DNA from 3 places in the Phyllobacterium sp. 0TCS1.6A genome. Region 3 is predicted to be linked to each of the others. Evidence: riboswitches for the same ligand, from Rfam matches in the RefSeq annotation. Region 3 holds a riboswitch; each other region holds the start of a gene.
The links. A riboswitch is a leader RNA that binds a small molecule or an ion and turns the genes downstream of it on or off. The one in region 3 is predicted to bind thiamine pyrophosphate.
Positions count from the first base shown of each region.

Region 1: it holds a riboswitch for thiamine pyrophosphate, as region 3 does, so the genes downstream of both, thiB (thiamine ABC transporter substrate binding subunit) here and thiE (thiamine phosphate synthase) in region 3, are expected to answer to the same signal.
Region 2: it holds a riboswitch for thiamine pyrophosphate, as region 3 does, so the genes downstream of both, thiC (phosphomethylpyrimidine synthase ThiC) here and thiE (thiamine phosphate synthase) in region 3, are expected to answer to the same signal.

Region 1 is NZ_JAPMAB010000002.1:260,750-271,309, reverse strand. Features, by position in the region: gene thiP (thiamine/thiamine pyrophosphate ABC transporter permease) at 1-751, opposite strand, end outside; gene thiB (thiamine ABC transporter substrate binding subunit) at 751-1,734, opposite strand; TPP riboswitch at 1,806-1,920, opposite strand; gene pcaD (3-oxoadipate enol-lactonase) at 1,962-2,759, opposite strand; gene OSJ75_RS05490 (thiamine diphosphokinase) at 2,909-3,553, shown strand; gene OSJ75_RS05485 (hypothetical protein) at 3,639-3,920, shown strand; gene OSJ75_RS05480 (YMGG-like glycine zipper-containing protein) at 4,060-4,422, shown strand; gene OSJ75_RS05475 (ABC-F family ATP-binding cassette domain-containing protein) at 4,576-6,402, shown strand; gene OSJ75_RS05470 (cell division protein ZapA) at 6,413-6,778, opposite strand; gene OSJ75_RS05465 (DUF4164 domain-containing protein) at 6,797-7,069, opposite strand; gene tkt (transketolase) at 7,393-9,378, shown strand; gene gap (type I glyceraldehyde-3-phosphate dehydrogenase) at 9,434-10,441, shown strand; gene OSJ75_RS05450 (phosphoglycerate kinase) at 10,533-10,560, shown strand, end outside.
Region 2 is NZ_JAPMAB010000001.1:296,944-307,503, reverse strand. Features, by position in the region: gene thiO (glycine oxidase ThiO) at 1-903, opposite strand, end outside; gene thiC (phosphomethylpyrimidine synthase ThiC) at 906-2,708, opposite strand; TPP riboswitch at 2,803-2,919, opposite strand; gene OSJ75_RS01440 (NADPH-dependent FMN reductase) at 2,955-3,524, opposite strand; gene rpsU (30S ribosomal protein S21) at 3,662-3,919, opposite strand; gene OSJ75_RS01430 (RidA family protein) at 4,634-4,978, opposite strand; tRNA gene OSJ75_RS01425 (tRNA-Lys) at 5,064-5,139, opposite strand; gene OSJ75_RS01420 (PhzF family phenazine biosynthesis protein) at 5,255-6,172, opposite strand; gene OSJ75_RS01415 (NUDIX hydrolase) at 6,253-7,011, opposite strand; gene OSJ75_RS01410 (endonuclease/exonuclease/phosphatase family protein) at 7,014-8,129, opposite strand; partial or broken gene OSJ75_RS01405 (BA14K family protein) at 8,505-8,600, shown strand; gene ilvC (ketol-acid reductoisomerase) at 8,659-9,678, opposite strand; gene OSJ75_RS01395 (TetR/AcrR family transcriptional regulator) at 9,693-10,364, opposite strand; gene OSJ75_RS01390 (FAD-dependent oxidoreductase) at 10,450-10,560, opposite strand, start outside.
Region 3 is NZ_JAPMAB010000008.1:25,300-35,859, reverse strand. Features, by position in the region: gene OSJ75_RS16715 (TRAP transporter large permease) at 1-177, opposite strand, end outside; gene OSJ75_RS16710 (TRAP transporter small permease) at 181-756, opposite strand; gene OSJ75_RS16705 (sialic acid TRAP transporter substrate-binding protein SiaP) at 836-1,816, opposite strand; gene OSJ75_RS16700 (FadR/GntR family transcriptional regulator) at 1,849-2,580, opposite strand; gene OSJ75_RS16695 (lytic transglycosylase domain-containing protein) at 2,841-3,644, shown strand; gene thiD (bifunctional hydroxymethylpyrimidine kinase/phosphomethylpyrimidine kinase) at 3,658-4,455, opposite strand; gene thiE (thiamine phosphate synthase) at 4,452-5,111, opposite strand; TPP riboswitch at 5,171-5,273, opposite strand; gene OSJ75_RS16680 (ABC transporter ATP-binding protein) at 5,360-6,106, opposite strand; gene OSJ75_RS16675 (ABC transporter ATP-binding protein) at 6,103-6,933, opposite strand; gene nikC (nickel transporter permease) at 6,930-7,853, opposite strand; gene OSJ75_RS16665 (ABC transporter permease) at 7,850-8,902, opposite strand; gene OSJ75_RS16660 (ABC transporter substrate-binding protein) at 8,950-10,560, opposite strand.

The DNA.
Region 1 (10,560 bases), on a different contig from region 3:
CAAGCGTCAGCGCAAGCTGCAGCAGCGTCAGCGCCACGGCCCGGGCAATGTCGAAATCGAAATGCAGCGCCTGATAGATCGCGACTTCGAGCGTGGTTGCGCGCGGTCCGCCGCCGAGCGTCAGCACCACGGTGAAGGAGGTGACGCAGAGCATGAAGATGAGCCCCGCTATGCCGGGCAGGTTGCGCAATATTGCCGGCCATTCGATCAGGCGGAACCGGGTCGATTCGCTCATGCCGAGCTGTGCCGCAAGCTTCCAGTAATCTTCCGGGATCGTATCGAGGCTGGCAAGAATGAGCCGCGTGGCGAGCGGAAGGTTGAAGAATATATGGGCCAGAAGAATGCCGGTCAGGCCGTATATGTCGGGAACCTGGTGCATGCCGAGATAGGCCATGCCGGCCGCGAGCAATCCATTGCGGCCATAGATGCTGGTGATGCCGAGCACCGCCACCAGCGCCGGCAAGGCGAGCGGCAGGGCGAACAGGCGCAGGATCATGCTGCGTCCCGGGAAATCCGGCCGGGCATGCAGCGCGCGGGCCAGCGGCAGCGCGAGGATGACGGACAACAGGGTGGAGAGCGAAGCCTGGAGCAGGGTGAAGCGCGCAATCCGCCAGATATAGGAGTCGAAGCCGGTGAAGCCGCCGACGCCGCCCAGGACTTCGAAGGCGAGACCCATGAGGGCCCCGCCGGCGAGAAGCGAAAGCAAGACCAGAGCGAGGATGCCCGACAATGGTCTCGCCCGGAATGGCATTATTTGCTCATCGCCAGAAGCCACTCGTCGATCCAGTTCTTGCGGTTTTCAAACACCTGCTGCGGGGCAAGCGCAAGCGTCTTGGCGGGTTTCACAAGCTGGTCGAATGCCGGGTTGAGCGGGGCGCTCGTCGCCGCCGCCGGATACATCCAGTTGGTTTCGGGAATTGCATCCTGGAACGCCGTTCCGATCATGAATTTCAGGAATTGCGCCGAAAGCGGGTTCTTGGCGCCATTGACGGTGCGAGCCGCCACCTCGACCTGCAAATAGTGACCTTCGTCGAAGGACGCGGCCTTGTAGCGGTCGCTCTTGTCGGCGATCAGATGATAGGCGGGCGAGGTCGTATAGGACAGCACCATCGGCGCTTCGCCCTTGGTGAACAGGCCATAGGCTTCCGACCAGCCGGGCGTGACCGTGAGTACGCGGCCCTTCAGCTTCTCCCATGCCTTGCCCGCATCGTCGCCATAGACGGATTTCACCCATAGCAGGAGCCCGAGGCCCGGCGTCGAGGTGCGCGGGTCCTGGATTACGATCTTTTCGCCCGGATCGCCCTCGATCAGCGCCTTGAGGCTGGCAGGCGGGTCCTTCATCTTCTCGCTGTCATAGACCACGGCGAAATAGCCGTAATCATACGGAACGAAGACGTCGTCCTCGAAGCCGCCCGGTATCTTGACCGCGCTGACATCGGTTTCGTGCGGAGCGAAAAGCCCGGTCCTTGCCGCTTCGAAGGTGAGGTTGGTGTCGAGGCCGAGAACGATATCGGCCTTGGTCGAGGCGCCTTCGAGCTTGAGCCGGTTGAGGAGGGCGACGCCATCGGCAACGGCCACGAAATCCACCGTGCAGGCGCATTCCTTCTCGAAGGCTTCCTTCACCTTGGGGCCGGGGCCCCATTCGGCGGTAAAGCTCTCATAGGTGTAAACCGTAAGCTTGCCCGCCGCATGGGCGCCGGCATTCGCACCCAGCGTCGCCGCAAGCGCAAGCATGAGTGCATGGATCGTCTGAACTGGCCGCATCAGCGCCTCCTATTCTACGTTTCAAGAGGATAGGCGGGCTGTTCATCGCCGCATCTAATCCCTCCGCCGGTACAAGCCGGATCAGGTTCCGCGGGTTGGCGCGAATGACTCATGCCTCTCAGCCCATCTTGCGGATGGGCACCCCGTTAGAGCATTGCAAAGACTAGAGAAAACCTGTTCCGGGCGCAAGCGCGCTTTCAGGCGGTGTCGACCTCCTGGAGAAAGGCGCGGATCATCGCGGCGAGATGGTCCGGCTGCTCGATACAGGGCATGTGGCCCGCGCCCTTTATGAGCTCGTAGCGGGCATCCGGGACGAGCCGCGCCAGGCCGAGAACCGTCTCGGGCGGGGTCGAGCCGTCCTGGTCGCCCGCCACGCAAAGCGTCGGCACGGCGATGCGCGCCGACGATAGCGTCAGGTCCGCATCGCGAATGGCGGCACAGGTGCCGACATAGCCGGCGACGGGCTGGCGCGCCACCATGTTGCGATAGCCGGCATGTTCGGCATTGCCGGGCTGGCGGAATTCGGGCGTGAACCATTTCTGCATGACATCGTCGAGGATGCTGGCGATGCCATGGGCTTCGACCGCGGCGATGCGGCCATTCCAGCTGTCTGCCGTGCCGATCTTGTGGGCCGTGCAGCAAAGAACGAGCGCATGCACGAGATCCGGCCGCCGCGCATAGACGCCCTGCGCGACCACGCCGCCGGCCGAAAGCCCGCAAATCACCGCATTCCTGACGGCAAGCAGGTCGAGCAGGCCGATCAGATCATCGACATGATCATCCATGGAATAGGGCGAGGTGCCGATATCCGAGAGGCCCTGTCCGCGCAGATCATAGGTTATGATGGGGAAATCGCCGGCGAGGCGGATGACGACATCGCGCCAGATGCGAAAATCGGTGCCGAGCGCATTGGCAAAGACGAGAACCGGCGCGCCGGCCGGTCCGCCGATGAGCTGGTAATGAATGTTGATACCGTTGATATCGGCAAATTGCACGTTGATCTCCCGGATTGAGGCGGCTGGTTGCGGCCATGATACTTGAATTCGCCGCCCGGTGAACCGCAGTTCTTCCGGCATCCTGTTCCTTCGCCTTTGGGGCTGTTCCTTGGCTGGCCCTTGCGCAAAACGCGTGGTAATGGGCCTGCATGAGCAAATTCGTCGTGCTTCTCGGTGGTTCCCTGGTCGTTACGCCCCGTCTCCTCAGGCTGGTGGAGGGTGCGCGGGTGCTGGCAGCCGATGGTGGCGCGGCCCATGCCGAACCGCTCGGACTGGTGCCGGAACTCTGGCTTGGTGATTTCGATTCCACCTCGCCCGAACTCGAACGCCAATATGCCGAGGTGCCGCGCCAGACATTCCCGGCCAGGAAGGACATGACCGATGGCGAACTGGCCGTCGAGGAAGCGTTCCGGCGAGGGGCGACGCATGTCATCCTTTGCGGCGCCTTTGGCGGCGAGCGGACCGATCACATGCTGCTGCATCTGACCATGGCGGTGCGATTCGCCGCCGAGGGAAGGCTGCTGACGCTGTGCAGCGGCACGGAGGAGGCGCATCCGGTCGTTGCGGGCGATTATGATTTCGACTTCGAGGATGGAACGCCGTTCAGCATTGTTGCATTCTCGGAACTACACGGTCTTTTTATCAGCGGCGCGTCCTGGCCGTTGGAAAATATGGAACTTTCCTTCGGTTCATCGCTTACAGTGTCGAATGCCGTATGTGGACGCCTCCACGTATCGCTCCATTCAGGCAAGGCAATCCTGATCGCTGCGCCGCCGATTGCGTCCCGCTTGTAAAGAAAAGCGGAAAATGCAATCTTCGCCGCACAGCGTTGGGGACGCAAGCTGGGTTAGTTTGGTATTAGAACGGGAGAGGTCTTCCATGTTGAAAACATTGTCTACAGTCGCAGTCGCCGCGGTCCTGGCGTTTTCAGTAGCCGGTTGCACAACCAGCGAGCAGCGGACAGCTGGCTATGGCGTGGGTGGTGCTGCTCTCGGCGCATTGGCCGGCGGCGCCATCGGTGGCGGTCGCGGCGCATTGGCGGGTGCGGCAATCGGCGGTGCGTCCGGCGTTGTCGTCGGCGCGGCCACGTCGAATGACGGACGGCGTTACTGCACCTATGAAAATCGTTATGGCGAGCGCTATCGGGCGCCTTGCCGCTGATAACACGATCCATATTGGACCAGGCAGGCCGGGCAACCGGCCTGTTTTCATTGAGAGGCCAGCTTCTACCGATCTTTGTTCTGCCGCATTGGGATTGCAGCATGGATCGGTTGTTATTTGAGAGGGTAATATGATGAATATGCGCATTGCCGCCATCGCGGCGACCGCACTTCTGGCGATTTCGGTCGCCGGCTGCGAGACCACAGAGCAGAACCAGCGAGCCGGGACAGGGGCGTTGATCGGTGCCGGAGCGGGTGCTTTGGCAGGACAGGCGCTTGGCCGCGACACGAAGAGCACCGTCGTCGGTGCCGCTGCCGGCGGTATTCTCGGCGCCGCTGTCGGTACTGCAACGACGCCGCGCCGCGGCAATGAAAATCTCTGCCGCTACCAGCGTCGCGACGGTTCCATCTACAATGCGCCTTGCGAAGGCAATGGCGGCGGGGCCTATGATCGCGGCTATCGCGATGACCGCTATTACCGCGATTCGGACGGCGGCTACTGATCCCGACAATTCAGCATTTGTGCAGACAGGCCGGGTAAAACCGGCCTGTTTCGTTTGACAGACGATGAAATCTCGCCGAGAAGCGGCTTGATCTCCGCCCATGATCTGCGCCCAGGGCATTTAGACCCATAGCTTTTTAGAATAGTATCCCCGATGGCCTCTCCACCGCTTCTTCGCCTTGACAAGATCGCTCTCACATTCGGTGGGACGCCGCTCCTGACCGATGCTGCCCTGTCGGTGAGCGAGAATGAGCGCATAGCGCTTGTCGGTCGCAACGGCTCGGGCAAATCGACATTGCTGAAGATCGCCGCCGGCATGGTGACGCCGACCGATGGAGAAGTGTTCAAGCATCCGGCCGTCACGGTCCGCTACCTGGCGCAGGCGCCGGACATGGAGGGCTTCGACACGGTGAGGGCCTATGTCGAAGCGGGCCTCGGGCCGGCCGACGATATCTACCGGGTTTCCTACCTGCTCGAACATCTCGGGCTCAGCGGCGACGAGGCGCCAGGCCAGCTCTCCGGAGGCGAGGCCCGCCGCGCGGCACTTGCCAAGGTGCTTGCGCCGCAACCGGACATCCTGCTGCTCGACGAGCCGACCAACCACCTCGACCTGACCACCATCGAATGGCTCGAGGACGAGTTGCGGCAGATCCGCTCCGCCATGGTGGTCATTTCCCATGACCGGCGCTTCCTGGGGAATGTCAGCCGCTCGACGGTCTGGCTCGACCGCGGCGTTACGAAACGGCTGGAGCGGGGCTTTGGCGCATTCGAGGAATGGCGCGACAAGATATTGGAGGAAGAGGAGCGCGATCTGCACAAGCTCGGCCGCCAGATCGTGCGCGAGGAACACTGGTTACGTTACGGCGTTACGGCGCGGCGCAAGCGCAACATGCGGCGTCTCGGCGAACTTCAATCGATGCGCACCGAGTTCCGCACCCATCGCGGCGCGCAGGGCAAGGCGGTCCTGAAGGCCAGCGATGCGCGGGAATCCGGAAAGCTCGTCATCGAAGCGGAGCATCTGGTGAAAGCCTATGGCGACCGCGTCCTGGTGAACGATTTTTCGACGCGCGTGCAGCGCGGAAACTGCGTCGGCTTCGTCGGGCCGAACGGAGCGGGCAAGACGACGCTGCTTTCCATGCTGACCGGCACGCTGCAGCCGGACAGCGGCACGCTGCGTCTCGGCACGAACCTTGAAATAGCGACGCTCGACCAGAAGCGCGAAAGCCTGGACCTCGACCAGACGCTATCGGATTATCTCACCGATGGCCGCGGCGAGAATGTCATCGTCAATGGCGAGCAGCGGCACGTGGCGTCCTACATGAAGGACTTCCTGTTCCAGCCCGAGCAGTTGCGTACGCCGATCCGGGAATTGTCCGGGGGCGAAAGGGCGCGGCTGATGCTTGCCCGCGTGCTGGCCCGCCCGGCAAACCTTCTGGTGCTGGACGAGCCGACCAACGATCTCGACATGGAGACGCTCGACCTGCTGCAGGAACTCGTCGCCGGCTTTGCCGGAACCGTCCTGCTCGTGAGCCATGACCGCGATTTCCTCGACCGTACCGTAACGTCGGTCATCGCGCCGGAGGGCAATGGGCGCTGGCTCGAATATGCCGGCGGCTATACCGACATGCTGGCCCAGCGCAAGGAGGCGCTTGCCACGCGCAAGGAATTGCGCGGCGGCAAACAGGCCAGCATATCCGAGGCGGCCGCGACGCCGGCGAATGCGGCTCCGGCGCGCGAAGAGAAGCGCAAGCTCTCCTACAAGCAGAAATTCGCGCTGGAATCCCTGCCGGGCAAGATCGAGGCATTGCAGAAGGAATTGGCGGTCCTCGAAAAGCGACTGGCGGACCCGGAGCTTTTCAGCAAGGATCCGACGCTTTTCCAGAAAACCGTTGCGGAATCGGCCGCGAAACAGGCCGATCTGGAGAAATTCGAGCATGAATGGCTCGAACTGGAGATGCTTCGCGAAGAAATCGAAGGCTGAGGCGACCGGCTCAGCTTGCCTTGGGCGCCACTCGTGCCGCCAGATTCTCTATCCTGGTCGCCACTTCGGACAGGACGCCGGTGATGGCCGTATCGTTCTTGTCCGCCTTGGCCAGTGCCTCGTCGCGGCTCTTGCGCAGGGCGTCCGCCTCGTTCTCGAGGCCCGTCACCCGCATCTGCAATTCGTGAAATTCGTCCATGACCATGATGCCGGCCATGACGGTGAGCCTGAGGTCGCCGATCTCGCCGAAGGATGATTTCAGATGCGTAACGTAACGGTCGAAACGTTCCGCGAGCCCGGTCAGATGCTGCTCCTGGCCCTCGTCGCAGGCCATTCTGTAAGCTTTGCCGTCGATCGTTACCGTAACAGTTGCCATGACTCTTCTCTTTCAGCGCTAGCGGTCGAGGACCGTTCGGATCGATTCCATCGCGGCGACGAGCCTGCGGGAGACCTCCTTGTTCGCCGCTTCGAGGCGCTCTGCCCGCCCCTCGGAAGCATCGAGTTCCTGGGCGAGCTTGCGCCGATCCATGTTCATGCGCTGAACTTCCTCTTCGGCTTCGGCAAAATCACCCTCGCGCTCAAGACGCAGGTCCACCGCGTTCTCAAGGGTTGAAAGTGCCTTTCCCAATCGTTCGAGCACCTGTTTGAGGGTGGCTTCCGATGCCATTTTCAGCGTTTCCCCTTGTCTTCTATCTTCCGGGCGATGCTCAGCGAATCGCAAAAAGACGAACAACTTATGACGCCGAAGTCTAGAGGCTGGTGCGGCGTCGCGTCAATCAAGCCGGGGCGTCACACGCTGTTCATGCACCGATAATAATCCTTTGCCGAAACAGCACTCGTCGCCGGAGGGAGCTTTGCCATGGTTTGACCCAATTTTGATTTAGGTTTGATTGACTCCCTCAAGACACCTGCTATGTGTCGCGTGCCTTTTGGATTTTGTCTGACCGGCGTCCAGAAACGGCATCCTTCTCACTTCGAAAGACGGTGGCTATGACCAATTCTGAGAAATCCAACCAAATGGCCAATGCGATCCGCTTCCTCTCGGCGGATGCAGTGGAAAAAGCAAATTCGGGACATCCGGGCCTGCCCATGGGCGCGGCCGATATTGCGACGGTGCTTTATACCCGCTTTCTGAAGTACGACCCCAAGGCGCCGCATTGGCCCGACCGGGACCGTTTCGTGCTGTCCGCCGGTCATGGTTCGATGCTGCTCTATTCGCTGCTCTATCTTACCGGCTATGACGACATGCCGATCGAGGAGCTGAAGAATTTCCGCCAGCTCGGTTCGCGCACCGCCGGCCACCCGGAATATGGTCATGCCGCGGGCATCGAGACGACCACCGGTCCGCTCGGCCAGGGTCTCGCCACTTCCGTCGGCATGGCGCTGTCGGAGCGCATCCTCAATGCCCATTTCGGCGACAATCTCGTCGATCACTTCACCTATGTCATCGCCGGCGACGGCTGCCTGATGGAAGGCATCAGCCAGGAGGCGATCGCGCTTGCCGGCCATCTGCGCCTCAACAAGCTCATCGTGTTCTGGGACGACAACAATATCTCGATCGACGGCCCGGTCTCGCTGTCGGACAACACCGACCAGTGCGCGCGGTTCGAAGCTTCCGGCTGGAACACGATCCGCGTCGACGGACACGACCAGGATGCTATCGCTGCCGCCATCGAACGCGCGCAGAAGTCCGACAAGCCGACGATGATCGCGTGCAAGACCACGATCGGCTTCGGTGCGCCGACCAAGGCCGGCACCAACAAGGTGCATGGATCGCCGCTCGGCGCCGAGGAAATCGCCGGTGCCCGCAAGGCGCTCGGCTGGACGTCGGAACCCTTCGTCGTGCCGTCCGAAATCCTCGACGAATGGCGCCTTGCCGGCTTGCGCTCGGCCAAGGAACACACGGCGTGGCAGGAGCGGCTGGCGAAGGTCGATTCCGAGACGCGCGCCGAATTCGAACGCCGTATCCGCGGCGACCTGCCGGCGAGCTTCGACGCGGCCATCATCGAATACAAGAAGAAGCTGTCCGAGGAGAAGCCGAAAGTCGCGACGCGCAAGGCTTCGGAAATGGCACTGGAAGTCATCAATGGCGTCGTCGCCGAAACGATCGGCGGTTCGGCCGACCTGACCGGCTCGAACAATACCAAGACGAGCCAGACGAAGAGCATCAATGCCGGCGATTATGGCCAGCGCTACGTCCATTACGGCATACGCGAGCATGGAATGGCGGCGGCCATGAACGGAATCGCGCTGCATGGCGGCCTGATCCCCTATTCCGGCACCTTCCTGACCTTCTCCGACTATGCGCGCGGCGCCATGCGCCTTTCGTCGCTGATGGGCATCCGCGTCGTCTATGTCATGACGCATGATTCCATCGGTCTCGGCGAGGATGGCCCGACGCACCAGCCGGTCGAGCATCTGGCGGCATTGCGGGCGATCCCCAATAATTACGTGTTCCGCCCGGCCGACGTGGTCGAGACGGCCGAGTGCTGGGAAATCGCGCTCAAATCGCGCAAGACGCCCTCGACCATCGCGCTGACCCGCCAGAACCTGCCGACGGTGCGCACGGTCCACTCCGACGAGAACCGCTCTGCCTACGGCGCCTATGAACTGTCGCCGGCAAGCGGCGAGGCGAAGGTGACCATCTTCGCAACCGGCTCCGAAGTCGAGATCGCACTCAATGCCCAGGCGCAGCTGGAGAAGAACGGCCACGCGACGCGCGTCGTTTCGGTGCCCTGCTTCGAGCTGTTCGAAGCCCAGAGCGACGAATACAAGCGCACCCTCATCGGCAATGCGCCGGTCAAGGTCGCGGTGGAAGCGGCGATCCGTCTCGGATGGGACCGGTTCATCGGCGTCGATGGCATCTTTGTCGGCATGAACGGCTTTGGCGCCAGCGGCCCGATCGAGGCGCTGTACGAACATTTCGGCATCACGCCGGGACACATCGTCACTGCGGCAGAAGCGCGGTTGAAGTAATTTTCTCGGAATTGAAGAATAGAACGGGCGCCATCGAGCCTAGGGAGACACAGATATGACAGTTCGCGTTGCTATTAACGGATTTGGGCGCATCGGGCGGAACGTTCTTCGCGCCATCATCGAGTCGGGCCGTACCGACATCGAGGTGGTGGCGATCAACGATCTCGGACCCGTGGAGACCAATGCCCATCTGATGCGTTATGACAGCGTTCATGGCCGCTTTCCCGGCACGGTGACCGTCGCCGGCGATACGATCGATGTCGGCCGCGGCCCGATCAAGGTAACCGCCGTCCGCAACCCGGCCGAACTGCCGTGGAAGGAACTCGACGTCGATATCGCGCTGGAATGCACGGGCATCTTCACTGCCCGCGACAAGGCTGCGGTCCATCTCGAGGCCGGAGCCAAGCGCGTCATCGTCTCGGCGCCGTCCGATGGAGCCGACCTCACGGTCGTCTATGGCGTCAATGACGACAAGCTGACCAAGGAGCATAAGGTCATTTCCAATGCTTCCTGCACCACCAACTGCCTGGCGCCCGTCGCCTATGTGCTGCATGAAGCCCTCGGCATCGACCATGGTTTCATGACGACGATCCACAGCTATACGGGCGACCAGCCGACGCTCGACACGATGCACAAGGATCTCTACCGCGGCCGCGCTGCGGCGCTGTCGCTGATCCCGACATCGACCGGTGCGGCAAAGGCCGTCGGCCTCGTGCTGCCGGAACTCAACGGCAAGCTCGATGGAACGTCGATCCGCGTGCCTACCCCGAACGTCTCGGTCGTGGACTTCAAGTTCATCGCCAAGCGCTCCACCACCGTTGCCGAGGTCAATGATGCGATCCGGGCAGCGGCCGATGGCAAGCTCAAGGGCATTCTCGGCTATACCGATGCGCCGAATGTCTCGGTCGACTTCAACCATGATCCGCATTCGTCGATCTTCCATTTCGACCAGACCAAGGTCATGGACGGCACGTTCGTGCGCGTGCTTTCCTGGTACGACAATGAGTGGGGCTTCTCGAACCGCATGGGCGATACCGCCGTTGCCTTCGGCAAGCTGATCTGAGCATGGCCTTGCCGCTTTGACTGATCAATGGCGGGTCGACATACCCGCCATTTTTGTTTTTGATACCTGTTCCGTTGACGAGGATTGCCCCATGACTGCTTTCAAGACGCTTGATGATG
Region 2 (10,560 bases), on a different contig from region 3:
CGGCGCGAGCAGAAAGCCGTGGCGATAAAGGCCATTGATATGGATCGTCGCGCCATCGCGGCTCACGCGCGGCAAATTGTCGGCATAGGCGGGCCGGATGCCGACGCCGGTTTCCACCAGCTCCGCCTCGCCGAATGCCGGATGCAGCGCATAAGCCGCATTGAGCAGTTCCATCAGCGACCGCGCTCTTATCGGGCCGGACTGATCGCTTTCGATCATGGTTGCGCCGACCATGAACATATTATCGTCGCGCGGCACGATGTAGAGCGGAAAACGCGGATGGATGAGGCGAACCGGCCGGGCCAATGACAGTTCGGCCGTCCGAAGCAGCAGCATCTCGCCGCGAACGCCGCGCAGGCCGGATAGCCGGGCCGCCATCCCGCTGCAATCCACCGTCCGGTCATATGCGGCGACGTCCGGCGCTGCCGCGTGAAATTCCACACCCGCTGCCGCGAGCTTGGTGCGCAACTGCATCAGCGCGTTGCGTGGGTCGAGATGCGCCTCCTGCCCGAAGAAGAGCCCGCTGCGGAAATTCTCCGCAAGATCGGGTTCGAGCGCAGCTATCTTCGCGTGATCGACCGGCTCGAATCCGGTCGTGCGGCCGGCGAAGCGGCGCAGTTCGCCGGTATCCCGCGCCGGCGCAACCACCAGCGTTCCATTGCGCCGCACCAGCCCCGGCAAGGCGGCATCCCACCAATCCGCCGCGCCGGCGCCGAGATCGACGACCGCCTGTTCGGCGCTTTCACGCTCGCAATAGGGTGCGAGCATGCCGCCCGCATACCAGGAGGCGGCATGGCGATGGCCCCCTACAGGATCGAATAGGGCGACGTCATGTCCCCTGCTCCAAAGCTCATGCGCCACCGTGAGGCCGGCAACCCCGGCCCCTTTCACCAGTATCGGCATGCTCAGCCAGCCCCGCCGCCTTCCAACGGCATGTAGAGTTCGCCGCCGACACGGAATTTCTCCGCCATGGCAGCCATTCCCTCCTTTTGCGCCTCGGCACGGATATCGTGCGAGATCCGCATCGAGCAGAATTTCGGCCCGCACATGGAACAGAAATGCGCGACCTTATGCGCATCCTTCGGCAGGGTCTCGTCGTGGAAGAGGCGCGCGGTTTCCGGATCGAGCGACAGGTTGAACTGGTCTTCCCAGCGGAACTCGAACCGCGCCCGCGACAGCGCATCGTCGCGCAGCTTGGCGGCGGGATGCCCCTTGGCAAGGTCGGCCGCATGTGCGGCGATCTTGTATGTGATCACCCCGACCTTGACGTCGTCGCGGTTGGGCAGGCCAAGATGCTCTTTCGGCGTCACATAGCAGAGCATTGCCGTGCCGTACCAGCCGATCATCGCCGCGCCGATGCCCGAAGTGATATGGTCATAGCCCGGCGCGATATCGGTGGTCAGCGGTCCAAGCGTATAGAACGGCGCCTCTCCGCATATGGCCAATTGCTTGTCCATGTTCTCCTTGATCTTGTGCATCGGCACGTGGCCCGGGCCTTCGATCATCACCTGGCAATCCTTCTCCCAGGCAATCCGCGTCAGTTCCCCGAGCGTCTCGAGCTCGGCGAATTGCGCCGCGTCATTGGCGTCGGCGATGGAGCCGGGTCTCAACCCGTCGCCCAGCGAGAAGCTGACGTCATAGGCGCGGCAGATATCGCAGATCTCCTCGAAATGTTCATAGAGGAAGCTTTCCCGGTGATGGTGCAGGCACCATTTGGCCATGATCGAGCCGCCGCGCGAGACGATGCCCGTCACCCGGTTCACCGTCAGCGGGATGTAATGCAGCCGGACGCCGGCATGGATCGTGAAATAGTCGACGCCCTGCTCCGCCTGCTCGATCAGCGTATCGCGATAGATTTCCCAATTGAGGTCCTCGGCAATGCCGCCGACCTTCTCCAGCGCCTGGTAGAGCGGAACGGTCCCGATCGGAACGGGCGAATTGCGGATGATCCAATCCCGGATATTGTGGATGTTGCGTCCGGTGGAGAGGTCCATGACCGTATCGGCGCCCCAGCGGATGGCCCAGACCATCTTTTCGACTTCCTCTTCCATGGAAGAGGTCACGGCCGAATTTCCGATATTGGCGTTGATCTTGACGAGGAAATTGCGCCCGATGATCATCGGCTCAAGTTCCGGGTGATTGATGTTGGCGGGGATGATGGCCCTGCCCCGCGCGATCTCGTCGCGGACGAATTCCGGCGTGACGTGGTCGGGAATGGCGGCGCCGAAGGATTCTCCGTCGCGCAGGATGCTGCGCGCGGCGTCGCGTCCGAGATTTTCGCGGATCGCCACATATTCCATCTCGGGCGTGATGATGCCGGCCTTGGCATAGGCGAGTTGCGTAACCGCCTTGCCATTCTTCGCCTTGCGCGGCCTGTTGATTACCGGGAACGCAGGCGTCAGCCGCTCGCCGGATGCGAAGCCGTTATCGGCCGGTTGGACATGCCTGCCCTCATATTGCTCGGTATCCGCATGGGCGATCGACCATTGTTCTCTCGCCCGGGCGATACCCTTGGCGATGTCGATCGCCACATTTGAGTCCGTGAACGGTCCGGAGGAATCATAGACGGGAAGATCGGGCTCGCCCGCGGTCGGATGAACGGCAATCTGCCGCAAGGGGACGCGAATCGAAGGGTGAAGCTTGCCCGGTTTGTAGATTTTCTCTGAGGCCGGCAGCGGCCCCGTGGATACTTTCAGTGTGTCGGTCATCGTCAGGTTCCATTGTTTGCGTCAAGGAAACCCAGTTCTGTGCCGGAAGGATGAAGAACTGCGCGAGCCTGGAATCAGACTTTTTGCCAGAGCTGGTCGCAGCTTTGCACCGTCCCTACGCCAGTATGAACTGGATCAGGTTCAACGGGTCACTGCGCTGCAAAAGCCAGCAGTATCTCAGCCCCTTGTCGGGACCCCCCTGGTGAATAGCGTTAGAAGAGCGGCTTAGCGCCGCTCTGTCAAGTGTCAGGCGTCGCGCAGCGGCTTCAACGCGCCGGCCCATTTGGCCAGCTCGGCAAGCATCGTCTTGGCGCCGTTGGTGATCGCCTCATTGGGCTGGAACACGCCCTCGTCATTGATGAAGTTCTGGTAGAGCGGCACCGGCACCGACTCCGAGAGCGGCACGAGCCGCAGGGCAGACATGAGCCCCTTTACCGATTCCACCGCGCGCATGCCGCCGGAAATCCCGCCATAGCTGACAAAGCTCGCGGGCTTGTAGTTCCATTCGTTCCAGAGATAGATCAAGGCGTTGATCAGCGACGGCGGCGCATTGTAATCATATTCCGGCATGACGAAGACATAGGCGTCGGCCGCATCGACCACCGCGCTCCACCTCTTCGTATGTTCGTGCTCGTATTTCTTCATCCGCGGATGGCTGGGTTCGTCGAGCAGCGGAAGGTTGATATCCGCGAGATCGACAAGAACAGGCTCGAACGTGCCATCCTGCCTGACGAATTCATGAAACCATTCCGCCACCGGCGGACCACCCCGGCCGGGACGTGTACTTGCAATGATGATATTCAACTTGAGCGCCATTGGTCTCTCCATGATTCACGACAGCCCTTGCATAGGGACGACGAGCCTAGGCTTGCAAGAAGGCACTTTCGGGAAACCATGTGAATAAGCCCGCGACGGATGACCGCGCGGGCTTTTTATTCAATCAGGCGCGACGTTCAACGATGATCGTTGCCGGCAGGGGCGCCGCGTTCCTTTTTCTTCGGGCCGGGCAGAAGCCCTTCCCGCTGAGCCTGCTTGCGCGCCGCCTTGCGGGCACGGCTGACAGCCTCGGCCTTTTCACGCACCCGGCGCTCGGAGGGCTTTTCAAAAGCCTGTCGAGCCTTCATTTCGCGAAACAGCCCTTCGCGTTGCATCTTCTTTTTCAGGACCCTCAGGGCCTGTTCAACATTGTTGTCGCGAACGAGAACTTGCAATCCTAATCCTCACCATTTTGTCTGCGTGGCGCGGTATATCGCCTTGGAGCAGCTTGAGAAGCGCGAACTCTATTCAGTTCGCGCCTGAAAATCCAGTGCCGCAGCTCAATTGTTCGCATTACACGCAATTAATTGCATGGATTGGCACCGGGCGATGGGTGTGCGGCACTGAACAACCATGAGGGCTCAGCATGAGGGAGGTGGGCCGTGAACGGGGGCACAACTGGCCCACGTGGTGGGATAGATTTTCGGCCTCAAAAAAAATTTTGCCCTGTAAGCTGCTGATTTCGCTCATTCTTCCTTCCGGCACGCAAAAAACTTATCCCACCACTTTGGAACCGGGTTATTCTGATTCGGTCCTTTCCAGTGGGGGAGCAGCTTCCGGTGCTGTTTCGATTGCTGGGAGAGGATGGCGTTGCTGAATAGTCGGAAGTGACAACCCCGATTGGCCAGCAAACTGCAGAAGGAAACGGAGGTGGCGCTCTTGTTTCCGGGTTGTTGCGTCTGACAAACGCAACAACAGCAGGCAAAGACGTCGCGGGCGGTCTTCGGACCTCGACCCTGATACCTACTGACGCGCTGAAGACCGCCCGTCTCCCCCCATTTTCAATGACCAGACGCGATTTCGCGGGCGTGGTGCGGATCTTCCGTATTCAATCCACCACCCTCGTGCTGAGCCAGGTGAACTGGCACAGCATGAGGCATGTCGGTCGCCTAAAGCGCGGCGGTGATGATGATCTCGACCTTGTATTCGGGCGTGGCGAGCTTGGCTTCGCCGGTAGCGCGAGCGGGCGCGTTCGCCGGATCGACCCAGGCATCCCAGACGGCGTTCATTTCGCCAAAGTCCTTCATGTCGTCGAGCCAGATAATCGCCTGCAGCAGCTTGGACTTGTCCGTGCCTGCTTCCTTGAGAAGGCGGTCGACGGAGGCGAGTACATCCTTCGTCTGTTCCGTGACGCTCTTGCCCGGACCACCGACCTGGCCGGCGAGATATACGGTATTGCCATGGATGACAGCCTGGCTCATGCGGGGGCCAGCTTCAATTCGACGAACGCTCATGGATGTCTCCTCGTAAGAATATGGCAGGCCAATGCCCGCCGGGGCACAAGAAAAAAGGGCCGTAAGGCCCTTATTTTCGAAGATATGGTGGGCACAGTAGGGATCGAACCTACGACCCGCTGATTAAGAGTCAGCTGCTCTACCAACTGAGCTATGTGCCCTCCGGCCGCCTGAACGGCAGTAAGTGAGCGCTCTATAACGGGGCAAATCTTGCCTGTCCAGCCCCTCGCGACAACTTTATTGTTTCGCCGTGCAACAACTGCGCTTTGGCGCAGCTCAGACAAAAATCCGGCCCTCCGCGACCTTCACCGCTCCACCGCCTATGCGGGCGCCGACGAGCCGGCTGTCCGCGATGTCGAGCTCCAGCCGCAGCTTCGATGGCCGTCCCATCTCGAAGCCCTGTTCCAGCGAAAGGTGCAGCACGCCGTCGAGCGGCTGGTCGAAGGCGTGAACGGCACCGGCGAACGCCGCCGTCGCCGAACCGGTCGCGGGGTCCTCATAGGTGCCGTCATCGCTGACGAACATGCGGGCGTGAAAATGGCTGTCATGCCGCACCGTCTCGCGGCAATAGGCGTAGACGGGCAATTGCCGCGCGCCGATGCGGGGCGCCACCTTCTTCATCGCCGCCTGATCTATCCGGATGCGCCCGGCCGCGTCGATGCCGTGGAGCGGAATAAGAAGGTAGGGCACGCCCGCCTCCCAGATGCTCGGCACGTGGTTCTCGAAGCCTATGTCGCCCGGCTCCAGCCGAAGCGCGGCGGCTATCGCCATCCTGTCGTAATTATAGGCGACCCGCTGCGGCAGCCTCGGCAGGTCGAATTCGGCGAAGGCGCCGGATTGGCCCAGCGTCACGCCGCAGCGCACCGCCCCCACCTGCTCCTCGAGAATGATCAGTGCATCCTGACCGCTCGTCTCGGCGCCGAAGCGGCGGTGGGCGAGCGATATGGCGGTGCCGACGGTCGGATGCCCGGCAAAAGGCAGTTCATAATCCGGCGTGAATATTCGTATCGATGCCGTATGCGCGGGGTTCTGCGCCGGCAGCACGAAAACCGTCTCGGACAGATTGAATTCCCTTGCGACCCGCTGCATGGCCGCGTCGTCAAGCCCCTCGGCCTCGTGGACGATGGCCAGCGGGTTGCCGCTCAATGCCGAATCGGTGAAGACATCATAAATCTCGTATTGACGACCCGACATGGTTTCGCTCCCGTTCGCCGGAAAATAGAACACGCTTTCGCCGGATCAAGTCAAACCTTGTTATGGTAACATTGGCCTTGTCATGGTGGCATTGGCCTATGGGGCCGACGCGGCCTCCGTCGTCGCTGCTCCTCGCTGAAATGCCAGTCGCCAAAGATGCGGAACGGCGCCGGCGTGGCCTCCCCCATCTCTCCGGCCGCCGAAATCGCCGTCACGCCGTCGAGTTCCGGCACCTGTTCGGATGCAATATGCGCGCTGATGCGCGCCAGCAATTCCCGGGCTTCCAGCGCCAGGTAGTACCGCCGGAACAGGGCGATGCTGCGTCTCGACGTTACGAGATAGGTCGCGCTGTCGCGATCCGCCGCCGCCGACAGGTCGATGCCCGTTTCCTCGGCCACCTCGCGGTGCATGTTGCCTTCGATATCGATCGTACCGCCGACGACATCCCCCTCGTCGAACGAACCGGCCGGAAAATAGACGCGGCCCGCCGCCGAAGTCGAAGCCGCCATCCGCCCGGCGATCAACCGGTTGTCGGCCGAGACGATGACACCGACGGCGAACACATGCCAGGGCTTCGCCAGATCGGCATTCTTCTTCCAGTGCAGCATGGTAGCGAAACGGGTGCGCCGATAGCGGGCAGCGAAAACGCCATTGTCCACGTCCGCCGCTTCGGCCATGAAGAACGGGCCGTTGAACAGCGCGGGATTGTCCGTCACGTCGCTCAGCCAGTTGGCGTCGATCTGCTGGCGGTTCCGCACCTCGTAGTCCAGCGGGCCGTCGTCGATCTGCAGCTTCGCTGCAGCAAGCGGTACGACTGTCTCTTCGGGAATATTCAGCATGCCTAGGCCATGTCCAATGTTACCGCGACGGGGCAGTGATCGCTGGCCTTGGGACGGTCCCAGCCCACCCTCGGAAAACGTTCGACCGCCTGATCCGGCGGGAATATGGTGCGATATGGCTGGCCCTGCCGGATGATATCGGGAACCGCACCGGCATTCTTGCCCGCCAGCGCCGCGGAGGCGAGAACATAGTCCAGCTGGCAAAGATGACGCTCCTGCGGCCCGCGGGTATGGTAGAGCGTCCAGCGATCGATCGCGGGGCGCCGCTCCACGAGATTCTCGCAGAAGCCGCCTTCCGTCAGCACATTGACGCAGCTCAGGGCTTCCTCGACCGGCTCGAACCCGTAGCCGGACAGGCTGTCGCCGCTGATGATGACGCGCTCGCGATAATCGTTGAAATCGCCGCAAATGAGCCAATCCCGCGCCATGGCGCCGGCAACGCCGCCGAACTTCTCCTCGATGATGCGCCGCACCGCCTTGGCCTCCGCCATGCGAACCGGCATCGATGCCGTACGCCCGTCCATCCCGTTTCGCGGCGAGCCCATGGATTTGAAATGGCTGACGAAGAGCGAAAGCGGCCTGCCGCCGACGCGCAGATCGATGCACAGGCAATCGCGCTTGAAAATGCGCTCATGCGGTTCAAGGCCGAGCAGCGCCAGTTCCGGCGTATGCAGCCCGAACTCCTGGTAGGTGACATGGGCATGGCTCGTCATCTCGACGAATTCGATCGCCTCCCCGTCGCGGGTCTGGTCGCGCACCAGCACCGCGACATCGATGCCGCGGCTGTCATTGCCCTCGACCATGTATTTGTGGCGGTAGCCCTCGCCCACCATCTTGAAGAGATAGCCGAATTCGAAGGCATTGAGCGCACCGATATTGTCCACCTCCTGAAGGCAGATGATGTCCGCATGGGTGGCGGCGATCGCCAGAGCCGTGAGCTGCCTGGTATCGTCCGTATGCGCGATGGCGCGTGCCTGTTCCAGCTGGCGATACTGATTCTCGTCCTTTATCTGGAACAGCTGCAGCGTCCTGTCCTGGTTGAGATTGTTCCTGAACCCCGAAAAATCGAACCGGTTCATGAGGTTTTCGACGTTGAAGGTGGCAATTCGAACTGACATGCACGTCCTGAGGCTCAAGGGGGATGGCTGCTCCGGCCGAAACTAACCACATTGTGACGCTTCGGCCAGTAGCTTTGCACTGCCGCGACACCTATATGCGGGGAAGACGAATATGGGAGACGGAAAGTGAAACGTTTGATCCTCATGACCCTGGGCGCGGCGCTGATCGGCGCGATACCGGCGGCGACGGCTTCGTTCGCGCAGGAAATTCAGACCTACCGCCCGGCTCCCCGCGGCCTCGACGTTACGCCGCGGACGCAGATCATCCACCGCAACAGCGCGGGCTACAAATATCGCGAGCCCGATTGCCGGGGTTCGGGCAGCGGCTGCTACAATTTCCGCCGGCACAAGCCTGTCGGCCCTTCCGGCCCGAGCCAGGCGGAGCGCTGCAAGGCCGCGTATCAATCCTATCGCGGCTTCGACAATACCTACCAGCCCCATGTCGGGCCCCGCCGCCGCTGCGACCTCTAGCATAGAAAAAAGGGCCGGCGGATTGCTCCACCGGCCCTTTCATCGGTTCGTCCGAAGATCAGTTCTTGGCCTTGTCGACGAGCTTGTTCTTGCCGATCCATGGCATCATGCCACGCAGCTTCTCGCCGACTTCCTCGATCTGGTGGCTGTCGTTCATGCGGCGGATGCCCTTGAAGCGGGAAGCGCCGGCCTTGTATTCCTGCATCCAGTCGGAGGTGAACTTGCCCGTCTGGATGTCCTTGAGCACGCGCTTCATCTCCGCCTTCGTCTCGGCAGTGATGATACGGGGACCGGAAACATATTCGCCCCATTCGGCGGTGTTCGAGATCGAGTAGTTCATGTTGGCGATGCCGCCCTCGTAGATCAGGTCGACGATGAGCTTCACTTCGTGCAAGCACTCGAAATAGGCCATTTCCGGCGCGTACCCGGCTTCAACCAGCGTCTCGAAGCCGGCACGGATGAGCTCGACCAGACCGCCGCACAGGACCACCTGCTCGCCGAAAAGATCGGTTTCGCACTCTTCACGGAAATTGGTTTCGATGACGCCCGAACGTCCGCCGCCAACGCCGCAGGCATAGGAAAGCGCGAGGTCATGCGCATTGCCGGAAGCATCCTGGTGGATGGCGATGAGGCAGGGAACGCCGCCGCCCTTCTGGTATTCGCCGCGCACGGTGTGGCCCGGGCCCTTCGGCGCGATCATGACGACGTCGACCGTCTTCTTCGGCTCGATCAGTCCGAAATGGACGTTCAGGCCATGCGCGAAAGCGATTGCCGCGCCATCGCGGATGTTGGCGGCAATGTGGTCGCGGTAGATGTCGGCCTGAAGCTCGTCCGGCGTCGCCATCATCATCAGGTCCGCCCATTTCGCCGCATCGGCGACGCTGACGACCTGAAAGCCGTCGGCTTCGGCCTTCTTGGCCGTTTCCGAGCCGGCGCGCAGGGCGATGCGCACATCCTTGGCGCCCGAATCCTTGAGGTTCAGCGCATGGGCACGGCCCTGCGAGCCGTAGCCGATGATGGCGACCTTCTTCGACTTGATGAGATTGATGTCCGCATCCCGGTCATAATAAACGCGCATGTGATTTATCCTTCCTATGAATGTTGCGGCCCATCGGGGCCGTTTTCCTGTGTTTGGTAAAGGCGAAGAAATTGTTCCGTTGCCCGATGCGCGTCGCGTTCGATCGCCGCGTCGCTCAGTTCGAAATGGTCGCCGAGCAGCAGGCGGATCTGCACATCACGCACCACCAGGCCGAAAAAGGTGCGGAACGCCTCGCGCTCGTCGTCAAAGCGCAGATAGCCGGCCTCGCGCCCGGTGAGGAGCAGCGGCTGCAGCCGGCGCGCCATCGCGAACGGGCCGTTTTCCAGCACGATCCCGCCAAGGTCGCGGCCAAGGCCATGCCGGTCGATGCCCGCATGGCTGATCGCCACGCGGTTCAGCGCAACGGAGATCTTGCCGGATATGACGCGCAGCCAGTCGGCGGCGAACCGCTCAAGGCCGATCTTCAATGCCCTCAGATCGAAATCGTCGCGCCGGACCGGCACGCCCCTCACCTTCGAGGCCTGCCATTGCACGGTGGCCGTCAGAAGGCCGTCACGGTCGCCGAACCATTTGTAGAGGCTTTCCTTGGAGCAACTGGCGCGGCGCGCCACGCTGGTCATCGTCAGCTTGTCGCCGGCCTCGACCAGAAGCGCCAAGGCAGCATCGAGGACGTCTTTCTGACGCTCCGTCAATGTGGTCTCGCCTATCTCCAGTTCTGAAGCCAATTCATCCTCCGGCCGTACCGTACCGTACGTTACGGCGTGTTCTAATACAGCTTCCGGCCTTTGACAAGGCGGGACAGCCGCAAAATCAGAGCCAGTTCTTCTCGCGAAGGCCGATCGGCCTGAACGGGTCGATGAAGGTGCCGGCGACTAGGGAAGCCAGTTGCTGCGGCACCGGCGGAATACGGGCGAGATTGGA
Region 3 (10,560 bases):
GAACGGCACGGCGAGGAGCGGAAAGCTCTCGACGCCGGCGATCATGCGCTGCGCGACGATGATATCCGGCGCGACGCCGAAGAAGACGAGATAGAGCACCGAGGCGACCGCCATCGAAATGGCGACGGGTACGCCGACGAGCATCAGGACCAGGAATGATCCAACCAGCAACAACATGAATCAATCCCCCAGGTTCTGGAACATTTCGGGCCGCTCCAGCACGGAATAGCCCCGGCGCAGATTGGCGATGAAGACCTGTATCGAGCGCAGCAGCATCAGGATGAAGGACAAGAGCACGCCGTAGAACACGATGTTGCGCGGCAGGTCGATCGTGACCATGCGCTCGTCGGCGACGATCTCGACATAGCGCCACATCAGCCAGACGGCATAGGCGAAGAAGCCGATGCGCACGATATCGACGAAGGTCGCGAGCACCCGCGCCACCCCTGCGGGCAGGTAGTGATAGAGCACGTCGACCTGGATATGGCGCGACAGGCGGGCACACATGACGGAGCCGAGGAAGACCACGCCGACAAGGCAGTTGATGGCGATTTCCTCGGTCCAGGCATAGCTGTCATTGAGGACGTAGCGCGTGAAGAACTGCAGAAAGACGCAGGCCGTCATCAGCCAGAACACGACGAGCGTGAGCCAGTCCTCCACCGCGTAATCGGACATGCGGGCGACGGGCGCCACATCCTCGAAGGAATGCGCCAGTTCTTCCGCCGTCACTTGGGTATGGATCTCTTCTTTCGACATGCCGGTCTCCGGTGGTCAGGTCAGCTGGCGACCGGGCGGACCATGCCGCCCGGCACTGTGCGAAATGCTTGCGCGAAGACTATTTGATGGCGCGAATGGCTTCCCAATCGGACTTCTCGTAGCCGAAATCCTCGAACTTCACCTTTTCGAGAACCGTCTTCTCGAAATCGGCCTTGTCCACTTCGGTGACCGACAGGCCGCGCTCCTTGAAGCCCGCGACGAGTTCCGTTTCCTTGGCGGCGATGTTCTTCGTGGTCTTCTCGGCAGCCTGCTGCATGACTTCCTCGAAGATCTTCTTGTCCTCGTCGGAAAGGCTGGCCCAGAGCTGCTTGGAGACCACCGTATTCAGGTGATCGACGATATGGCCGGTGAGGACGATGTTCTTCTGCACCTCGAAGAACTTCTTCGCCTCGATGGTGGTCAGCGGATTTTCCTGCGCCTCGACCGTGCCGTTCTGAAGCGCGAGATAGACTTCGGCAAAGGCGATGGGGGTCGTGTTCGCGCCGCAGGCACGCGGCATTGCGAGATAGGCCGGAACGTCCGGCACGCGGATCTTCAGGCCCTGCATGTCGGAACATTTGGCGATGGGCTTGTTCGCCGTGGTATGGCGCGTGCCGTAATAGCTGACGGCCGTGATGTGGTTGCCGGTCTTTTCCTCGTAGCCTGCGGCGAGCCGCTTGAAGATATCGCTCTTCGTATAGGCGATGAGGTGATCCGGATCACGGAAGATATAGGGAAAATAGGTCACGCCGATCGGCTTGTAATCGCGGGCGGCGAAGCTCGAGCCGGAAATGATGATATCGACCGTTCCGAGCCGCAGGCCCTGGTTGATATCCGCTTCCTTGCCGAGCTGCGAGGCCGGGAATACGTCGATCTTGTAGCGGCCATTGGTGCGCTTGGCGATTTCCTCGGCTGCCCAGACGGATTCCGTGTGGAACGGTTCCGACGTCTCGTAGACATGCGCCCATTTCAGCGTCGTTTGGGCATGGGCGGCCATTGCCGAAAGTGTCAGCGCTGCCGCAGCGCCCAGTAAGCTTGCAAATTTGATCTTCACGTTCATTCTCCTCCCAGATTGAATTGGATCGTCTCGGTTTATGCCGGGCTGGTTCGCCCCTTCTCACTTTCCAGTTCCCCGTCGAAGCTCCTGGAAAATCTCGATTGCGATTGCTGCAGATGATGGCGCATCACCGACCGCGCCCGCGCCGGATCGCCCGCCGCGATGGCGTCGCGGATGGCGCGGTGCTCCTCGAACGCCTCGCGCCACGAGGCCGGGCTTTCGAAATGGCTGGCGAGCCTGGTGAAATAGGGCGTCAGGCGCTGGTCGAACAGGTCGCCGACCACGCGGTCGAGCGCCGCATTGCCGATGATGCTGCAAATGGTGGTGTGGAACAGCCTGTCCAGCATGATGGACTGGTGCGGATCCTTGAAGGTTCGCGCCATGCGCGTCAGCACATCGTCCATTGCCGCGACATGGGCCGGCGTTATCGCCAGCGCGGCCTCCTCGACGATGGCGCATTCGATGAGCGTGCGGGCGCGCAGCAGCTCGAACGGCCCTTCCAGTTCCTCGGAGTGAAGCGAAAGCGGCCGGTCCCGCGTCTGCCGCGCGACATAGATGCCCGAGCCCATGCGGATGTGGATGAGGCCTTCGACCTCGAGAGCAATGAGCGCCTCGCGCACGGTGGGGCGGGAAACGCTCAGTTCCTCGGCCAGCTCGCGCTCGCCGGGCAGTCGCTCGCCGACCGAAAATGCTCCGCCCTCGATCCGTTGCCGGATCTGGTCTGCCACTTGCCGGTAGAGCCGGCGCGGCTGGATGGCTGCAAACATGTTCCCTCCCGCGCAGTCTCCCTTCTGCGCCGACTGGTAAACTGGTCTTACCAATAGCCAACTGATACATTGATATATATGCGCGAGTCAACTCGTCTCCGCGTTGCGGGCTTTCTTGCCTCGCAGCCTTGAAACGCGGCGCTGCCGGCCGGTTGGCATCGGGCGGCTGTTACACATTGTATCAGAAAGTGATTGCCGGGTGCCGCCACGAACAGGCTAAGAGAAATCCACTCGATGATCCATCGTCAAACCGGTGAGAAATGCTGTCTGAAATTCGCTTGCTCGGCACCTTTGCCTGTCTTGGTCTTGGCCTCGCTCTCGGGGCCTGCACCACGACCGATCCAAAACTGCCGCAGGCGTCCTCGCTGCCGGTGCCGCAGCCCTCGCCCCGCACCGCCGAGGCAGGAGCCTCGCAGGCCGTCGCGGCGGCCGATAGCGCGCAGGCCGGAACCAGGGAACTTGCTCTCGCCCCGGCCAGCCAGCCGTCAGCGGCCTCGGCAGCACTCCCGGCAGCCTTCAAGGCGCCGGACCCGGCCCTCGACAGCCTCATATCCAAATATTCGGTTGCCTATTCGGTACCGGAATCGCTCGTCCGCCGCGTCGTGCATCGCGAAAGCCGCTTCAATCCCGCGGCGCGCAACGGACCCTATTGGGGCCTGATGCAGATGCTGCCCGCAACCGCGCGCGGCATGGGCCACAAGGGCAGCGCCAAGGATCTGCTCGACGCGGAAACCAATCTCAAATACGGCGTCAAATATCTCGCCGGAGCCTATATGGTTGCCGATGGCAATCCGGACCAGGCGGTTCGGCTCTATTCCCGCGGCTATTATTACCAGGCCAAGCGCAAGGGCCTGCTCGAAGAGACCGGACTGAAGCCGTCGAGCGCTGCAACGGCAAAGCCGGCGGTCATGACGGCAGAGAGCGCACCCGCGCAGACTGTACCGGCCCAGGCGACACTGGCCCAGGCGACACAGGCCCAGGCGACGCCGGCGCAGATGGCCTATGGCGCCGAGCCGGCAGCGGCATCGCCCGCCGCGGTTTCCCTGCCGACGACCCGCCCGTAACCGGCCAGCGCCGCTACTTCCACCAATGATGGAAATGGTGCACCGGCCCCCGGCCCTGCCCCACTTTGATATTCGTCGCAGCCGCCATGGCTGACGTCAGATAGTCCTTTGCGGCGCCGACCGCCTGCTCGAGCGGCTGGCCCTTGGCGAGTTCCGCGGCAATGGCCGCCGACAGCGTGCAGCCCGTTCCATGATCATTGCTGGTATCGATCCGCCTGGCGCTGAAGCGCTGGACGCCAGACGGGCGCACAAGCACATCGGTGCTGTCCTCGCCCGTGCCATGGCCGCCCTTCATCAGTACGGCTTCCGGCCCCTGCGCCAGCATGAGCTCAGCCTGGCGGATCATCGCGCGCTCATCCTGCGCAATGGCTTCGCCGGTCAGCAAGGCGGCTTCGGCGAGGTTTGGCGTCAACAGCAGCGAGCGCGGCAGAAGCAGCGCCCGAAGCGCCTCGATCGCGCCATCCTCCAGCAGGCGGTCGCCGGAGGTGGCGACCATGACCGGATCGAACACCACCATCCTGTCCCAGCCGGACAGCGCCGACGCTATGGTCTCGATGGTCGCGACGGAGGACACCATGCCGACCTTTATCGACCGTACGGCGATGTCGGCGAGCACCGCATCGATCTGGGCGCGGATGATCGAGGGCGACAGGTTTTCGACCGCGTGGACGCCGAGCGTATTCTGCGCGGTGACGGCAGTCAGCACGCTGGCGCCATAGACGCCGAGGGCCGAGAATGTTTTCAGGTCGGCCTGGATGCCGGCGCCGCCGCCACTGTCGGAGCCGGCGATGGTCAGGGCGATGGCGGTCATGCGCGAACCGTCAGCGCCGCATCGACCGCCTCGCGCAATTGCCGTGCTGCCGCCTCGGCATCGGGCTGGCGGAAGATGGCGGAGATGACGGCAACGCCATCGGCGCCCGCTTCGATGGCCTGCGGCGTGCGCGCAAGGCCGATCCCGGCAATGGCGCCGATCGGCAACTCTGGCTTGCCCTGGCGGATCAGCGCGGCCAGGCGGCGGAAACCGTCAAAGCCGATGGGGCTGAGATTGTGCTTGGTCGGCGTCTCGAAGAGACCGCCTATGCAGGCATAGTCGATATCGCCGTCCAGCGCCGCCCGCGCATCGTCCTCGTTCTTGACCGTGAGGCCGATGATCCTGTCCCGCCCGAGCAGACGGCGCGCATCGGCCACCAGCATGTCCTCGCGGCCGACATGGACACCTTCGACGCCCGAAGCGAGGGCGACGTCGATGCGATCATTGACGACGAGCGGAACGCCGGTTCCCCGCAGCGCCGCGTGGATGGTGCGGGCTCGCTCCACCATCTGGCGCGTCGGCGAATTCTTGTCGCGATACTGGATGATCGTCGCGCCGCCCCTGGCGGCAGCCAGCGCCAGCGCGCCGAGGTCCCTCGCAGGTCCTATGGCGTCGAAATCGACAATGGCATTGAGGCGGTAATCTACATCTGGCACTTCGGCACTCCATCGATTGGAGATCCGGACAAGTGCGAAGGCGAGGCTGAGACAGCGTGATGAATGTCCATTCCCGTTCCTACGCCGGCATGACCCGGATCAGGTTCAAGGGTCCGGCTCACCGCCATCTCAGCATCGTAGGATGCCCCCCTCGGAATGAAGTCATGATGGGGCGGCGCGCGGGCGAAGTCAATGCGCTGCCGCCTCGATCGGCCCATCTGCCGTGGCCCGATGTCAGGCCCGGTATATCAGGGCCGCACGAAGCCCTTGCTCGCGACGAGGAGATTGCGGGTATAGTCCTGGGTGACGGCCTGCTGCGCCAGCGCCCCCGCCGTCAGCCGCTCGACCTCCGCGCCGTTCTGCATCACCATCAGCCGGTCGCACATATGGGTGACGACGGCCAGATCATGGCTGACCATGACGAAGGTGAGATCCCGGTCGCGCCTGATCTGCTCCAGCAGGTTGAGGACTTCCGCCTGCACCGAGGCGTCGAGAGCCGAAGTCGGCTCGTCGAGCAGCAGGATCGAAGGTTCGAGGATCAGCGCGCGGGCGATCGCCACGCGCTGGCGCTGGCCGCCCGAAAGCTGGTGCGAATAGCGGAAGCGGAAGCTCGAGCCGAGGCCGACCTCGTCGAGCGCCCGCAGGATGCGCCGCTCCGCATCGTCGAAACCATGGATCGCCAGCGGTTCGAGCAGCAGCCGGTCCACGGTCTGGCGCGGATGCAGGGAGCCATAGGGGTCCTGGAACACCATCTGGACGTCGCGGTAGAACGCCTTGGTCCTGGTGCTGCCCAGGGGATTGCCATTGACGGTGATCGTCCCGCCGGTCACGGGAGCAAGACCTGCCACCGCGCGCAGGAGCGTCGATTTCCCCGAGCCCGATTCCCCGACCAGCCCGAAGGATTCGCCGGCATTGACGTCGAGGCTGACCCCGCGCAGGGCCTGGAACCCGTCATAGGTCACCTGCAGGTATTCGATGATCAGCGGCTTGGTCATGAGGCCCACTCCGGCTTTCTTTCGAGGACGGGAAGCGGATGCCTGTCGGCGCCGATCTGCGGCATGCAGTTCAACAGTCCCTGCGTATAGGGGTGCTTCGCATTGCCGAGTTCCATCGCGGCGATCTCCTCGACGATGCGGCCGGCATACATGACGATGACGCGGTCGCAGAACGACGAGACGAGACGCAGATCGTGTGAAATGAAGATCAGCCCCATGCCGCGGTCGCGCACCAGATCGTCGAGGATGCGCAGGACATCGAGCTGCACGGTTACGTCCAGCGCCGAAGTCGGCTCGTCGGCGATCAGCAGTTCCGGGCCCGTGATCAGCATCATGGCGATCATCGCCCTTTGCCCCATGCCGCCCGACACCTCGTGCGGATGCAGGTCGAAGACACGTTCCGGATCCCGGATCTGCACGGCGGCCAGCATGTCGAGCGCCCGGCGGCGTGCCTCGCCGCGGCTGACGCGCTCATGCGTCCGCAGCGTCTCCACGATCTGGCGCCCGATGCTCATCACCGGATTGAGCGAATATTTCGGGTCCTGCAGGACCATCGCGATCCTGTTGCCGCGCAGCGCCCGCCGTTCCCTGGCCGAAGCGGCCAGCATGTCGGTTCCGTCGAATTCGAGCCTGTCGGCGGATATGCGCGCATGGGGCGGCGTCAGCCCCATGATGGCGCGCCCGGTCTGCGACTTGCCGGAGCCGGATTCGCCGACGATGCCGAGCCGCTCCCGGCCGAGCGTGAAGGACACGCCGCGTACCGCATCGACCACGCCGGTGCGCGTCGGAAACTGCACCCGCAGGTTTTCGACCGTCAGCAGCGTCATTGGGTGCTCCCCCGCGGATCGAGCGCGTCGCGCAGGCCGTCGCCGAGGAGGTTGAAGCCGAGGCTGACGACGAGGATGGCGAAGCCGGGCGCTGCCGCCACCCACCATTGATCGAGGATGAAGCGGCGGCCGGAGGCGATCATCGCGCCCCATTCCGGCAGAGGCGGCTGCGCGCCGAGGCCGAGAAAGCCGAGGCCGGCGGCGGTGAGGATGATGCCGGCCATGTCGAGCGTCACCCGGACGATCAGCGAAGACAGGCAGAGCGGCATGATGTGGCGCAGGACGATCCGCAGCGGCGAAGCGCCCATCAATTGCACCGCGGCGATGTAATCGGAATTGCGCACCGTCAGCGTCTCGGCGCGGGCGATGCGCGCATAGGGCGGCCACGAGGTTATGGCGATGGCGATGACGGCATTCTCGATGCCCGGTCCGAGGGCGGCGACGAAGGCCAGTGCGAGAATGAGTTTCGGGAATGCCAGGAAGATGTCGGTGATCCGCATCAGGATGGCATCGACCCAGCCACCGGCATAGCCGGACACGGTGCCGACGAGCAGGCCGATGGGCGCGGCGATGATGGCGACCAGCACGACGACGTAGAGCGTGAGCCGGGAGCCATAGATGAGGCGCGAGAGGATATCGCGGCCCTGATCGTCCGTCCCGAGCCAGTATTCGCCGCCGGGGGGCAATAGCCGTGCATTGCGCAGGTCGCCGCTGACCGGCGAATGCGGCGCGAGGTAGCCCGCGAAGATGGCGACAAGGAGAAGCGCGACGATGATGGCGAGGCCTGCAACGGCCAGCCTGTTGCTGGCAAAGCGGCTCCATACGAGATAGGCGCGGCCAAGCCGTGCCTGCAGGCGCGATTGCGGCCTGTCTGTCGTGAGCCATTCCCGGCGGGTCATGCTGCGTGAGGGAGCGTTCATCGTTTGCGCGTCCGTGGGTCGAGGGCCCGATAGAGCAGATCGGACAGGAGGTTGACTGCGATGAACACCGCGCCGATGACGATCGTACCGCCAAGCACGGCGTTCATGTCGGCATTCTGCAGCGAATTGGTGATGTAGCTGCCGAGGCCCGGCCAGGAGAAGACCGTTTCCGTCAGCACCGAACCTTCGAGCAGCCCGGCATAGGACAGGGCGATCACGGTCACGAGCGGCACGGCGGCATTGCGCAGCGCATGGGCCCAGATGATGCGCGTTTCGGACAGGCCCTTGGCGCGGGCGGTGATGACATATTCCTGCTCGAGCTCATTGAGCATGAAGGAACGCGTCATGCGGCTGATATAGGCGAGCGAGAAATAGCCGAGCAGCGATGCCGGCAGGATGATGAAGCTGAATATGTTGCGGAAAGCATCCCAATTGTTCTGCAGGATCGCATCGAGCAGGTAGAAGCCGGTGATCGGCGTGAACGTATATTCGTAGACGACGTCGATGCGGCCGGGGCCGGACGTCCAGCCGAGCTTGGCATAGAACAGCAGCAGTCCGAGCAGGCCGAGCCAGAAGATCGGCATCGAATAGCCGATGAGGCCGATGATGCGGACGATCTGGTCGATGAGGCTGCCGCGCTTGACGGCGGCAAGCACGCCAAGCGGGATGCCGAACACCGCGCCGATGAGCGTGCCGAAGGTGGCAAGCTCCATCGTGGCCGGAAAGACGCGGCGGATGTCGGCCATGACCGGATTGGTGGTCAGCACGGAATTGCCGAAATCGCCCTGAAGCACGCCTTTCACATAGAGGACGAACTGCTGGTAGAGCGGCAGGTTGAGCCCGAGCTCCTCCCGCACGCGCTCGACCACATGGGCCGGTGCGCGGTCGCCGACGATGGCGATGGCCGGATCGATGGGGATGACACGGCCGATGAAGAACGTGACCGCCAGCAGCCCGAGGAATGTGATCGCGCCGATGAGCAGGAAACGTCCAAGCGCCCAGGCGAAGGTCGAAGCCCAGGCGCCAGAGCGCCCGGACCCCGGATTGATATCAGGGATAGTCACCGATTCATGTCCCAATCACTTGGAGACCCCAATCACTTGGAGACATTGAACACGTAATTGGTGTCGAATGACGGCCCGAGCTTCAGGTTCTTGACATTCGCCCGCACCCCGGCGACCTCGATCTGCTGGAACAGCATGACGAACGGGCTCGTCTCCAGCACCTTGCGCTGCAGGTCCTGATACATGGTGGCGCGCTTCTCCGGATCGCGTTCCAGCAAGGCCTGCCTGGTCTCCTTGGTCAGTTCGGGCACGTCCCAGGCATTGCGCCAGGCCAGCGTCTTGTTGGTGCCGGTATCGGCATTGTCGGGATTGCTGGTGAAGGTTTCCGCATTGGAATGCGGGTCCCAATAATCGACGCCCCACTGGCCGATATACATGTCGTGCGTGCGGGCGCGGAATTTGGTCAGTGTCTGCTTGCCATCGCCGGGGATGATCTCGAGCTTGACGCCAGCCTGCGCGAAGCTCTGCTGCACGGACTCGGCGATGCCGGTGACCGGCTGGTTGTTGCGCACGTCCATGGTGACGGTGAAGCCGTCCTTGAGACCGGCCTTTTCCAGAAGCTCCTTGGCCTTCGCCACGTCGAGCTTGAACGGCTTTTCGTCGAGCTGGCCGAGAATGTTCTTCGGCAGGAAGGTCTGGTGTATCTCGCCGATGCCCTTGATCAGTTTTTCGCCGATCGCATCGTAATCGACCAGATATTTCAGCGCCTGGCGCACTTCCGGCTTCGCCAGGTTCTCGTTCTTCTGGTTGAGGCTGAAATAATAGATCGTGCCCTTGGGCGCGCTGACCGTGGTGATGTCGCTGTTCTTGGTGACCTGTTCGAGATCGTTCGGCTCCAGATTGCGCGCGATGTCGATGTCGCCCTTTTCGAGAAGCAGGCGCTGCGCCGCGCTTTCCTTCACATGGCGGTAGATCACGCGGGTGAGCGGTGCCTTCTCGCCATAATAATTGTCGTTGCGCTCGAGGACGATGATCTCGTTGGCGCGCCAGTCGCGGATCTTCATCGGGCCGGAACCGGCATAGGCGGTCTTCATCCAGGCATTGCCGAAATCATCATTGACGACGTGTTCGAGGATCAGCTTCTTGTCGACCACCGAAGCGACGGTCGATGTCAGGCAGTTGAGCACGAAGCTCGGCGCATAGGCCTGGTCCACCGTGAACACGAATGTCGAAGGATCGGTCGCCTTGGCCTTTTCCGCGACATTGTCGGGCTTGAGGCCGAACTGCGTCAGGATGAATGCCGGGGACTTGTCGAGCTTGATGGCGCGCTCGAAGGAATAGGCCACGTCCTCGGCAGTGAGGGGATTGCCGGAAGCGAACTTCAACCCCTGCTTCAGCTTGAACGTATAGGTCAGGCCATCGTCCGACACCGTCCAGCTTTCGGCGAGGTCGGCGACGATCTTGGACGGATCGTTGACGTCGAGGCGCACGAGCTTGTCATAGGTGTTGCCATTGATCTCGCCCATCGTCAGCTCGAAGGCTTCCGCCGGATCGAGCGTGATGACATCGTCGATGGCGAAAGCTTCGACCAGCGTGTCCGGCGGCGTCTCGGCCAATGCCGGAATGCTGGAGAACACCAGCGCGGAAAGCGCCGCGCCGCTCAACATGAGCCGGAATTTGGGGTTGATCCTTTGCATAAACAT